3 regions of the Paenarthrobacter sp. NPDC091711 genome follow, and region 1 is predicted to be linked to each of the others. Evidence: riboswitches for the same ligand, from Rfam matches in the RefSeq annotation. Region 1 holds a riboswitch; each other region holds the start of a gene.
What was found. A riboswitch is a leader RNA that binds a small molecule or an ion and turns the genes downstream of it on or off. The one in region 1 is predicted to bind thiamine pyrophosphate.
Positions count from the first base shown of each region.

Region 2: it holds a riboswitch for thiamine pyrophosphate, as region 1 does, so the genes downstream of both, thiO (glycine oxidase ThiO) here and thiC (phosphomethylpyrimidine synthase ThiC) in region 1, are expected to answer to the same signal.
Region 3: it holds a riboswitch for thiamine pyrophosphate, as region 1 does, so the genes downstream of both, ACIQH5_RS15490 (ECF transporter S component) here and thiC (phosphomethylpyrimidine synthase ThiC) in region 1, are expected to answer to the same signal.

Region 1 is NZ_JBIVTF010000004.1:379,584-383,628, reverse strand. It holds gene ACIQH5_RS09625 (VOC family protein) at 1-62, opposite strand, end outside; gene ACIQH5_RS09620 (amidohydrolase family protein) at 141-1,223, opposite strand; TPP riboswitch at 1,306-1,413, shown strand; gene thiC (phosphomethylpyrimidine synthase ThiC) at 1,409-3,268, shown strand; gene ACIQH5_RS09610 (alpha/beta fold hydrolase) at 3,251-3,973, opposite strand; gene ffh (signal recognition particle protein) at 4,043-4,045, opposite strand, start outside.
Region 2 is NZ_JBIVTF010000004.1:27,852-31,896, forward strand. It holds gene ACIQH5_RS08055 (ferritin-like fold-containing protein) at 118-801, shown strand; gene thiE (thiamine phosphate synthase) at 823-1,500, opposite strand; TPP riboswitch at 1,528-1,646, shown strand; gene thiO (glycine oxidase ThiO) at 1,639-2,937, shown strand; gene thiS (sulfur carrier protein ThiS) at 2,934-3,170, shown strand; gene ACIQH5_RS08075 (thiazole synthase) at 3,174-3,986, shown strand; gene ACIQH5_RS08080 (4a-hydroxytetrahydrobiopterin dehydratase) at 4,025-4,045, shown strand, end outside.
Region 3 is NZ_JBIVTF010000010.1:92,659-96,703, forward strand. It holds gene mnhG (monovalent cation/H(+) antiporter subunit G) at 1-21, shown strand, start outside; gene ACIQH5_RS15480 (DUF4235 domain-containing protein) at 92-352, opposite strand; gene ACIQH5_RS15485 (NUDIX hydrolase) at 388-1,080, opposite strand; TPP riboswitch at 1,361-1,497, shown strand; gene ACIQH5_RS15490 (ECF transporter S component) at 1,573-2,193, shown strand; gene ACIQH5_RS15495 (ABC transporter ATP-binding protein) at 2,193-3,782, shown strand; gene ACIQH5_RS15500 (energy-coupling factor transporter transmembrane component T family protein) at 3,779-4,045, shown strand, end outside.

The DNA of each region.
Region 1 (4,045 bases):
AGCATGACGGTGCCCATGGTGAGTTCGGCAGGCAGAAGATCCTGACTGGTTGAAATGGTCATGTGAAGCTCCCGGTTCTGAGGTGGCCGCGCATCGGCATCCTTCTACCCTTATAAATTACTTGAAGCTTCAATTTATTCCTAACGGACGACACGTCCTCCAAGGACTACGTGTTTGAGGTCAGTGACCGTGGCCAGGCGGCGTCGAGGGTCGTCACTGCACAACACGACGTCGGCCCGGGCACCCTCGCTGATGCCCTCGGCTCCCAGCCATGCCCGGGCACCCCACGCGGCGGCCTCCAGGACAGCGGCAGGCGGCAGGCCGGCGTCGTGCAGTTCCATCATTTCGTCCGCAATCCTGCCGTGTTTGATGACGCTTCCCGCATCGGTCCCGGCATAGATCGCAACGCCTGCCTCAAATGCTTCCAGCACGCGCTCCCGCCGGCGCTCCCACAGGCGAGTCATATGGACTGCGTACTCGGGAAACTTTGGCCCTGCCTGCGCGGCGATATCCGGGAAAGTCGCGATGTTGACCAAGGTGGGCACGATCGGTACGGACTGCTCAAGCAACCGCGGAATGTGCCGAGGCAAGAGGCCGGTGGCGTGCTCGATGCAATCGATATTGGCATCGAGCATGTCGTCGATGGTGTCCTCGGCGAAGCAATGAGCCGTAACCCTGGCACCTTCGTCATGCGCCGCCGCGATGGCGTCCTTCACGGTCTTTGCCGGAAACGATGCGGTGAGATCGCCAACGCCACGATCTATCCAGTCGCCCACCAGTTTCACCCAGCCATCACCGTCCCTGGCTTCCTTTCGGACGGTCTCCACCAGCTGCTCCGGTTCAATCTCGTGGCCCAGGCCGCGGAGGTAGCGCCGGCTCCTGGCAATATGCCGGCCTGAACGGATGAGTCGGGGCAAGTCAGACCGCTGCTGGACCCAGCGCGTGTCGCTGGGCGATCCGCAATCGCGGATCAGCAGCGTTCCGGCGTCGCGGTCCGTGTGGGCCTGAGCCAGGGTGGTTTGCTCGTCAACCGCTCCCCCTGCCCCTAGTCCGATGTGGCAGTGGGCATCCACCAAACCAGGCAGAACCCACCCCTCCAACACAACGTCCGGCATGACCGTGGGGCGCTGGAAGGTCAGAACTCCATCCACGGACCACATCCCCTGGCGCTCCTCGTTCGCCGAGACGAGCACAGGTCCAATGAATTCGATGATGGTGGCCATGGTAAAAGCGTAGCGGGGCAGCGCGACAGAGCCCGTTGCCAGCATGTGACTGGGCCGCTGTTCAGAGCTGTGGTAGCTTCGTCTACGACCACACGGGGGCCCCTGCAGGGGCTGAGATCGGACTGACGCAGTCTGCGACCGTTGAACCTGTCCGGGTAATGCCGGCGAAGGAAGTGAGTATTCCCTTGAGCACCACAGAAACACAGCACAGCCCTGCCCAAAACGGAAAGAACGCGGGCCAAAACGGGACGAACGCGGGCCAAATCGAGTCCATCACGCAGTCGTTGAAGTCCCACTCGCTGGCCTGGTTGGAGGATCCCCACCATGGCATTCGGGTCCCCGTTACGGAGATCGCGTTGGAACCCTCCCCCAATGGCCTGGCCAACCCGCCTCTGCAGGTTTACCGGACAGCAGGCCCGGGCAGCGATCCCGTGGTAGGTCTGGAGCCGTTCCGTACCCCATGGATTGAAGCCCGTGCAGACACTGAGGCGTATTCGGGGCGCGAACGGAACCTGCTCGATGACGGTAAATCCGCAGTTCGGCGAGGAGCATCTTCAGCGGAGTGGAAAGGCGCGCGGCCGGTGCCGCGCCGCGCCGTCGACGGTAAGACCGTCACCCAGATGCACTACGCGAAACAAGGCGTCGTGACTCCGGAGATGCACTTCGTCGCATTACGGGAGAACTGCGATGTTGAGCTCGTCCGCAGCGAAGTTGCCGCGGGAAGGGCGATTATCCCGAACAACATCAACCACCCCGAATCCGAGCCGATGATCATCGGCAAGGCCTTCTTGGTCAAGATCAACGCCAACATCGGCAACTCGGCAGTCACCAGTTCCATTTCCGAGGAAGTGGACAAACTGCAGTGGGCGGCGCAGTGGGGTGCTGACACAGTGATGGATCTCTCCACAGGAGATGACATCCACACCACGCGTGAGTGGATCATTCGCAACGCGCCCGTTCCTATCGGAACAGTCCCCATTTACCAGGCGCTGGAGAAGGTGAACGGCGAGGCCAACCAGCTGACGTGGGAGATCTTCCGCGACACCGTGATCGAGCAGTGCGAGCAGGGCGTGGACTATATGACCATCCATGCGGGCGTTTTGCTCAGGTACGTGCCGTTGACCGCCAACCGGGTCACGGGCATCGTATCCCGCGGCGGCTCCATCATGGCCGGGTGGTGCCTTGCTCACCACCAGGAGAATTTCCTCTACACGCACTTTGACGAGCTCTGCGAAATCTTTGCCCAGTACGATGTGGCGTTCTCCTTGGGAGACGGGCTGCGTCCCGGATCCATTGCCGACGCCAACGACGCCGCGCAGTTCGCCGAGTTGGATACACTCGCGGAGCTGACACAGCGGGCGTGGGAGTTTGACGTCCAGGTCATGGTGGAAGGTCCCGGACATATTCCCTTCCATCTGGTGCGGGAGAATGTTGAGCGCCAGCAGGAGCTGTGCAAGGGTGCGCCGTTCTACACATTGGGTCCACTGGTTACCGACATCGCCCCCGGCTATGACCACATCACCTCAGCCATCGGCGCCACGGAAATTGCACGCTACGGCACCGCGATGCTCTGCTATGTGACCCCGAAGGAGCACTTGGGGCTTCCTAACAAGGACGACGTCAAGACTGGCGTCATCACGTACAAAATCGCGGCGCACGCGGCAGACCTCGCCAAGGGACATCCGGGAGCTCACGAACGTGATGATGCGCTGTCCAAGGCGCGGTTCGAGTTCCGCTGGAGGGACCAGTTCGCCTTGTCCCTGGACCCTGTCACCGCGGAAGCGTTCCACGACGAGACACTGCCTGCAGAACCCGCCAAAACCGCCCATTTCTGCTCCATGTGCGGACCTAAGTTCTGTTCGATGCGCATCAGCCAGGACATCCGCGACGAATACGGTTCGGCAGAATCCCAGGCTGCAATCGCAGGAATGTATAACGGGATGCGCCAAAAGAGCGACGAGTTCCTGGCTTCAGGGGGAAAGGTGTACCTGCCGGAGCTTCAGGTCCCCGCGAACCAAGGCAGCAGCTCAGGAGGCCTGAACTGACATCGCCCGGCCCACATCCGCGATGAACGAGCGGATAGCCTGATCGCCGTCAACGGAATCCTGGGGCCGGTGTCCGCCCGCTGCCACGCGGCGGAGGGCACCGGTTTCCTGGAGGTAGCCCGCAATTTCCTCGTAGAGGGGTTCCCAACCGCCGGTGAGGACCAAGGTGGGGACCCCTGGAACGATCTGGAGCGGCGCCTCCCATGGCGGTGCCTGGAGCCGGAGCCTGCGGGCGGAACGCCGGGCTTCTGCAGTGTCCAGCCCACCCGTTTCAGCAGAGAAAGCCCGACGGAAATATTCACGCTGGTAATCGGCGTCATTGAGTTGCGTGCGGGCGTCGAACAGCGGTTCCATGAGTGCCCGGTGGGAACCCGTAGCCGGAAGCTCAGCCGTCAGGGACAAACATGCGGGCTCCACCAAAGTGAGCGAATGCACCAGCTCGGGACGTTCGATTGCTGCCAGCATGGCGGAGATGGCGCCTTGCTCGTGTGCCACGATGTGGCCCCCACCGGAATCAATCAAGGCATTGATCACAATGGCAACGTCCGCCGCCACATTGGATTCCGTTGGTTCGGCGACGGCGTCAAAGCCGTGCCGCCGAAGGAAGAGGGCATCATAAGCGAGGGCCATGCCATGTTGCTTCGGCCACGCCGCAGCACCGAAACTGCCCAGGCCGTGGACGAAAACTACGCGCTGCTTATGCATTGATTCAGCCTATTCCACGGCTCTGACATCCTAAGGAACCGGGAGGCCCGGCTCCTTAGGACGCAATATCTA
Region 2 (4,045 bases), 350 kb from region 1:
CGCTATGCAGGGCAAGAGGGCAGTCAACTCACTTCGAGTCAGCCTAGTAGGAATGGAGCTGGAAGCAGGAACGCAATCCCCGGGAACCGGATGGCCAGCCAGGGATAGGCTGGGTCCATGGGCATTTCCGCGGACGCCGCAGCTTCTGCCGGGCAACTCTCCACCGGGCAACTCTCCGGCGAGTTGCTGGGCGCCATGGCGTATGGGGAGTTGTCCGCTTTTGGGCGGCTCTCATTGGATTCACGCTATGCACCCACACTCCATGACCGGGCGGTGCTGGCGAAGATCGCGGTGGGCGCCTACGGCAATTTCGCACTGCTCAGCGACCGGTTGAAGGAGATGGGCGTCGACCCCGAAGATGCGATGCTGCCGTTCCAGCGTTCCTTCGATCATTTCCACGAGCGCACCAAGCCGGGGGACTGGTTCGAATCGCTCATGAAGGCCTATGTGATCGACACCGTGTCATCTGACTTCTACAAGGCTGTCTCGACGTTCCTCGACCCAACAACGCAACATTTTGTTGAGCGCGTGGCTTCCCCGGACCAAGCCACTGAGGTCCTTCGCGTCCTGCTCAGGAGGGCCTTGGCCGATGACCCGCGGCTGGCCTCGCGCCTTGCACTATGGGGCCGCCGCTTGGTGGGAGAGGCTCTGACGCAGGCGCAGCGCGTAGGCATGGACCACCCCCTGCTGGGCCCAGCGCTGAAAAGTGGCGGGGACGCGCGGGCCGCGGTGAAAACCTTGACGACCGAACTCGCCGGAAAGCACGCACGCCGGATGACAGGCCTGGGCCTGACGGCGTAGACGCCACCGCCTCAGGGCCCACTAGCGCTGGACGGTGTCCAACGCCTGCAACAGCGACTTCGCCGCCGCCGTCGGGTCCGTTGCCTCGGTAATGGCACGGACGACGACGATGCGGCTGGCCCCCGCGGCTACCACCTGTTCAACGTTGCTGTGGTCGATGCCGCCGATGGCGAACCACGGAAGAGTCACACCGCCGCCTGCACGTTTCTCCGCTTCTGCGGCATATGTGACCAAGCCCAGACCAACAGCAGCACGGCCGGGTTTGGTGGGTGTAGCCCAGACCGGACCCACGCAGAAGTAATCCAGTCCCAAGGGGCCTTGGGAAGTGGCCACAGCTGCGTCAATCTGTTCCGGTGTGTGGGTGGACAGGCCGATGCCGGTGACGTTCGGCAAGAGGGTTCGGGCAGCTGTCAGTGGCAGGTCCTTTTGCCCGATGTGGAACACGGGAGCCCCGGAAATACTGGCAACATCCGCCCGGTCGTTGACGGCCCAAAGCCGTCCGTGCCGTTGCGCAACGCTCCGCAGCACGGCCAACATCTCAAGTTCCTCCGCGGCCTCCAGGGTCTTGTCCCGGAGTTGGATGATGTCCACGCCGCCCTCGAAAGCGGCGTCCACAAAGTCTTCAAAATCGCCCTGCCGTTTGCGGGCATCGGTGCACAGGTAGAGACGGGCGGAGGCGAGGGTGTCAGGCTGGGTCATGGAAACCAGAGTAGTTCCTCTAAACTGGGCACGTACTGCGGGAGCCGCGAGGGTCGTTATATGACTGTCCGGCTGAGAGGGCTTCAGAGCCGACCGCTTGACCTGATCCGGCTAGTACCGGCGTAGGGAAGGAAACGAATGGCAGATCCCCGCCACACCCACCTCCAGGCAGATGTGGCCGTCATCGGCGCGGGCATCATAGGTCTCGGCATCGCCCACGAAGCCAGGCGACTGGGCCGTTCAGTGGTGCTGATCGATCCCCACCCGGCCTCGGGCGCAACGTTCGCGGCAGCCGGAATGCTTGCACCTGTCAGCGAACTGCACTACCAGGAGGAAGACCTCCTGGAATTGATGCTCGTGTCTTCCCAACAATGGCCCTCCTTTGTGGAGTCCCTTCACCAAAGGGGAAGGGACAGCGGATACCGCACGACGCCGACCCTCGCCGTAGGCGCCGATGCCGCCGATCGCAGGGCGCTCGCAGACTTGAGGTCTGTGCAGCTTGCCGCCGGTTTAGGTGTTGAACCGCTGGCCTTGCGGGACGCAAGGCAACGCGAGCCACTTCTCAGCCCACAGATTTCCTGCGCCTTCGACATTCCTGCCGACCACCAGGTGGATCCGAGGAAACTGGCGGCATGCCTCGTGGCAGGATTGTCATCCCATGAGCCGGACCACCAATCCTGGGTGTATGGGGCAGATGAGGGATACGCCGTGTCTTCGCCGGCCCGCGGCCTGCTGTGGGACGGCGGACGGGTCGCTGGTGTTCAGCTCGAATCCGGCGGCCTCGTCCACGCCCGGGAGACGGTGGTGGCCAACGGACTGGGAGCTCCTCACCTGTGCGGGCTTCCTGAGGGCCTGAACCTTCCAGTGAGGCCGGTGTACGGCGACATCCTCCGGCTCCGCGTTCCCGAACACCTGCGGCCCTTGGTCTCGTCCACGGTTCGCGGGATGGTTCGTGGCGTGCCGGTGTATATCGTGCCCCGGGATGATGGCACCGTGGTCATTGGAGCGACACAACGCGAAGACGGATTGTCAACGGCTTCCAACGCTGTTTCCGCGGGCGGGGTGTACCAGTTGCTGCGGGACGCCCAAGTGCTGGTGCCCGCAGTCGCGGAGCTGGAACTGCTGGAGGCAACGGCCCGCCCCCGCCCTGGAACTCCCGATAATGCACCCTTGCTTGGACGGGTCAACGGTCCCAACGGCGACGTTGAGGGCCTGGTGATCGCCACTGGTTTCTTCCGCCACGGAGTCCTGCTGACTCCCGTGGCCGCCAAGATCGTGGGAGAACTCATCAACGGCTCCAAGGACCCCCGGTGGAATCCCTTCCTGCCCGATCGATTCGGGGGCAACGCCTCTGTTTCCCCTTTACTCTCATCAGCCGTACTCACACCTGCCGTACACGCACCAGCGGCTAAAACCCTTACCGAGGAAACCGCATGAATATCAAACTCAACGGAAACGATCACGCAGTGGCCGACGACGCATCCGTCAGCACCCTCGTCACTGCCATGACCGGCCGGGTCCTGGACCGCCGCGGACAGGCGGCCGACGGCGGAAAGCTGGGTGTCGCCGTCGCACGTAATTCCGAGGTGGTGCCGCGCAGCCAATGGGCCGTGACGGCGCTCGCCGACGGAGACGAACTCGAACTCGTAACAGCAGTCCAGGGAGGCTGAAGCATGACAACATCAAACGTTGACGTTCGCACCACTGGCGCCCCCACCGACGCCCTGGTGATCGATGGCGTGGAACTCGGTTCCAGACTCATCATGGGTACCGGCGGAGCGCCGAGCCTCGATGGCCTGGGGGCTGCGCTTCTGAGTTCGGGGACGGAGCTCACTACAGTGGCGATGCGCCGCTATTCGCCGGCTGAAACGGGATCGCTGTTCCAGCTCCTGGTTGACCACAACATCCGCGTCCTGCCCAACACCGCCGGTTGTTTTACGGCCAAGGATGCCGTGATGACCGCTGAGCTCGCTCGGGAAGCCTTGGAGACCGATTGGGTGAAACTGGAAGTCATCGCCGACGAACACACGCTCCTTCCTGACGCCGTGGAATTGGTGGATGCGACGGAACAACTGGTTAACCGCGGCTTCAAGGTGTTCGCCTACACGAATGATGATCCCGTTCTAGCGCTCAGGCTCGAGAACCTGGGCGCCACCGCCGTCATGCCGCTGGGATCGCCCATCGGGACCGGCCTTGGCATTCTGAACCCGCACAACATTGAGCTGATCGTGTCCCGGGCTTCCGTGCCTGTGGTGCTCGATGCCGGAATCGGGACCGCGTCCGACGCCGCCCTTGCCATGGAGCTGGGCTGCGACGCCGTCCTGCTTGCAACCGCTGTGACCCGGGCGCAGAACCCGGTCCAGATGGGTGAAGCCTTCAAACACGCCGTCATCGCCGGTAGGCTGGCGAAACAAGCTGGCCGGATTCCCCGACGGGAGCATGCACTGGCGTCCTCTGCGATGGAAGGCCGGGCGGAGTTCCTCTGATCGGCTCTTCGGAACAGTCCTGAAGAGGAGGAGCAGTCATGGCACGTCAGGACGAGCAA
Region 3 (4,045 bases), on a different contig from region 1:
GAACCCGGGAGCGACAACTAAACTGCGATAAACAAAAACAAGCGCGGGCCCACTACAGCGGACCCGCGCTTGTTTGTTCTCTGGCTGATATCTAGACGATGTCCTGGGACTTGGCGAAGCGGGCGATGGCACGCTGCGTTCCGCGGTTGGCGAGGACCTGGATGAGGGTGCTCACGAACGCGGAAATCAAGGCAAAAGTCAGGGCCGAGCGCAGGCTCGTCTCCACGTCATCGTTGCCTGTGGGCGGCTTGTTGCCGGTGGCTTTTTCCCACCCTTTGTTGACGAGTTTGGTTCCGACGAAGCCCGCTCCGAGGCTCACTCCGGTACCCAGTAGCTTGAGGAAGAGATTCATGTCCCCAGCCTAGCTGCAACGCAGGGCGAACACTGTCAGCGGCGGTTTTCCCGTTCCTTCAGGAACGCGGCCATGGAGCCAACCGGCGCCAGGACCGGGACAACCGTGTGTTCGGCCGACCATACGTGGTCCACCGTCAGGAACCCGGAAATTTCCTTGAGCAGGTAATACGTGGGTGGCATCAGCTTCAGGGTGCCCGCCGCCTCGGAGGCGAGAATTCCGGCCACCGGCATCCAGAGTGATTTCCAGGCCTCCGTGGTTTGGTGCTGGGGCTCAGCCCCTGGGGCGGGCTTGGCGACGTAGAAGTAGGTGTCGAAGCGCTTGGGCATGTCCGTCGGGGTAACCCAGTTGGCCCAGGGACGGAGATCAGCGGCGTTGATGTTCAGTCCGGCTTCTTCACGGACTTCGCGGATTGCGGCTGTCAGCACTGTCCCGGCATTCCTCGCTGCTTCGCCCGGCTCCGCCCCGATGGAGCTCTGGTTCCAGTCTGCCGAGTGCCGTTCGAGCAGTTCCGCCGGGTAGTCCCACCCGGACCCGTCCGCAGAGTCCACGCGTCCTCCCGGGAAGACCACCATGCCAGCGGCGAAGTCCATGGTGTCCACCCTGTGCTGGACGAACGCTTCGAGCCCGTCCGGGGCGTCGCGGAGCAAGATAACGCTTGCGGCGAGACGTGGTTGCGGCACAGTGCCCTCAGTGCTGGGTGGGTCCTGCTTGGGAAGGTCAGTCATGAAATGTGCCCCTTTGCCGCGGTGACGTCTGCTGGTTCATTCTCTCAGGTCCGGCTGTGGGGCCTGGTGTGCGTGCCAAAACGCGGGGGGAGGGCGCAGAGCGGGCCTCGCAACGCACCCCGTACTCGTTGTGGGGCCTGGTGTGCGTGCCAAAACGCGGGGGGAGGGCGTAGAGCGGGCCTCGCAACGCACCCCGCAGCCCCCGGAAGGCGATTGTGACTGGACAGCAACACCCGCCACGGGCTCAGGTGTAAACTGAACCAGCCCATCAGGGCAGATTTGATAACGACAGGGGAGCGCCGCCGTCGGACCCTGCAGAGATGCAGGAGACGCGAGGGCGCTGAGAGTGCGGACAGCCGCAGACCCTCGAACCTGATCCGGTTAGTACCGGCGCAAGGGAGTCGAGCTTCTCAGAGTGTCCGGATCCGGGGGGCGCAGGCCAACCGGGTTGCGGGGAGCACTTTCCCCTCCTGTAACCTCAGGAGGCAGAAAATGACCACGGTAAACGTGAAGAAGACCAGTTATAACTGGCGTGTTGTAGACATTGTTGTGGCGGCTTTGATCGCTATTGCCGGCGGCGTGATCTTCTGGGCATGGTCCCAAGGCGCGGCACTGGTATCCATCCCCATGAACGCGACGTATCCGCCGCTCACCGGTCTGATCGCCGGTGGGTGGATGATCCCCGCTGTCCTGGGCATGCTCATTATCCGCAAGCCGGGTGCAGCGCTGTTCTGCGAAGCTGTGGCCGCCACGGGCGAGCTCATCATGGGTTCGCAGTACGGCACCACTGTGCTCATCTCCGGCATTCTGCAGGGACTGGGCGCCGAGCTCATCTTCGCTGCGTTCCGGTACAAGAAGTTCAACCTGCCCACGGCCCTCCTCGCGGGCGCTGGCGCGGGCCTCTTCTGCGGTTTGAACGACTCCTTCCTGCCCTGGGGCTGGAACATCGCCTACGAGGCGGTGGACAAGCTGGCGTACATCACCTTCACCACCATTTCCGGGGCGATCATCGCGGGCGCACTCTCCTGGGCTGCGACGCGCGGCTTGGCGAAGACCGGCGTGCTGAGCTCCTTCGCCTCGCGCAAGGCCGCTTCGGAGCCAGTTTTCAACTGATGTCCGCCACGCAAAACGGCGCGGTGCGGCCTGCCGCCATCTCAGCCGAGGGCTGGGGGTGGCGGCATTCCGGCCGGGCCCAAGCCGCCATTCAGGGCCTCGACCTTCGGATTGAACCGGGGGAGCGGGTGCTGCTGCTGGGTCCTTCCGGCGCCGGCAAGTCCACGCTACTGCATGCCTTGGCGGGCGTGCTGGGTGACGAGGAAGACGACTCGGATGAAACCGGCTCACTGCTGATCGACGGCGTTGCTCCCCGTGAGCAGCGTGGCCGCGCCGGGCTGATGCAGCAGGACCCGGAAACGCAGGTGGTCCTCTCCCGGGTGGGGGACGACGTCGCGTTCGGTGCGGAGAACCTGGCCGTCCCGCGGGAGGAGATCTGGGCGCGCGTCCATGAAGCGCTCGACGACGTCGGCTTGCGTACCGCGGCAGGCGGCGGTTTGGCGTTGGATCACCCGACGGCGGCACTCTCCGGAGGCCAGAAGCAGCGCCTTGCGCTGGCAGGCATTTTGGCGATGCGACCCGGCCTGATCCTGTTGGACGAACCTACGGCCAACTTGGATCCGGCCGGCGTTCTGGAGGTCCGTGATGCGGTAGGGCGGTGCCTGGACAAGACCGGCGCCACCCTTGTTGTGGTGGAACACCGCGTATCCGTGTGGAAGGACCTGGTGGACCGGATTGTGGTCCTGCAGCCGGGGTCAACCGCGGCTCACGGCTCCGCTGGCGCAGCCGGGGCCACAGGGGGAGTCCTCCTGGACGGCCCGCCGGATCACGTCCTTTCAGAAGCCCGCAGCATGCTCATGTCAGCCGGCGTCTGGGTGCCTGGATACGTCCCGGCAACCCGGGAGCGCAGCAACGAGACCCACGCCGCACAGCTACTTCTCGCGTCGCAGGACCTCGCTGTTTCCCGGGAAAAGCCACGACGCAAGGGCTTCAAGACCATCCCGCCCGTGCCGGTTCAGATGGGCATCAGCGCACAGGTCAGGGCCGGCCAGGCACTGACCATCACGGGTCCGAATGGTGCCGGCAAGTCCACTTTTGCGCTCACGTTGGCCGGTCTTCTGGCGCCGGTGGACGGCAAGGTCAGTGCCGCCGTCGAGCTTTCCGAGGGCGCCGGCATTGATCCGTACAAGTGGAAAGCCGAGCAGTTGATTTCCCGCATTGGGACGGTTTTTCAGGAACCTGAACACCAGTTCGTTACGGGCAACGTCCTGGATGAGCTCATGTTTGGTCCGAAGCATCTTGGCCACGGCGAGGACCGCGTGGATGAACTGCTGGAGCGCTTGCGGTTGACGCACCTGGTGGATGCCAACCCGTACACGTTGTCCGGCGGGGAGAAGAGGCGACTCTCGGTGGCCACGGTCCTCGCGGCCCATCCGAAAGTGCTTGTCCTGGACGAGCCCACGTTCGGTCAGGACGCTAACACCTGGGCAGAACTGGCGTCGTTCCTTTCCGAGCTGCTGGACGCCGGAACCGCGGTGGTCTCCGTGACCCACGACCAAGAATTCAGTGCCGTGCTCGGCGGAACGGAATTGCGGCTCGGCCCGGTCCAACAGGGTGAAGCCACGCGTCAGGAAGCGGGTGCAGCATGAGGGACGCCCTGAACCTGCGCGGGAACCACGCCCTCCTGACCAAAGCCAACCCTTTGGCCAAGTTCGCGTCCGTCTTCCTGATTTCCCTGGTGCTGGCCTTGTCCATCGACTGGGTCTCCGCCTCCACGGCACTCCTTGCGGAACTGGCGCTCTTCCCGCTGGCCGGACTCACCCTCAGGCTTCTGTGGCAGCGGGCCTGGCCCTTGATCATCGCGGCAGCGATCGGCGGCTGGAGCACCGCAATTGTGGCGGCGGACAGCGGC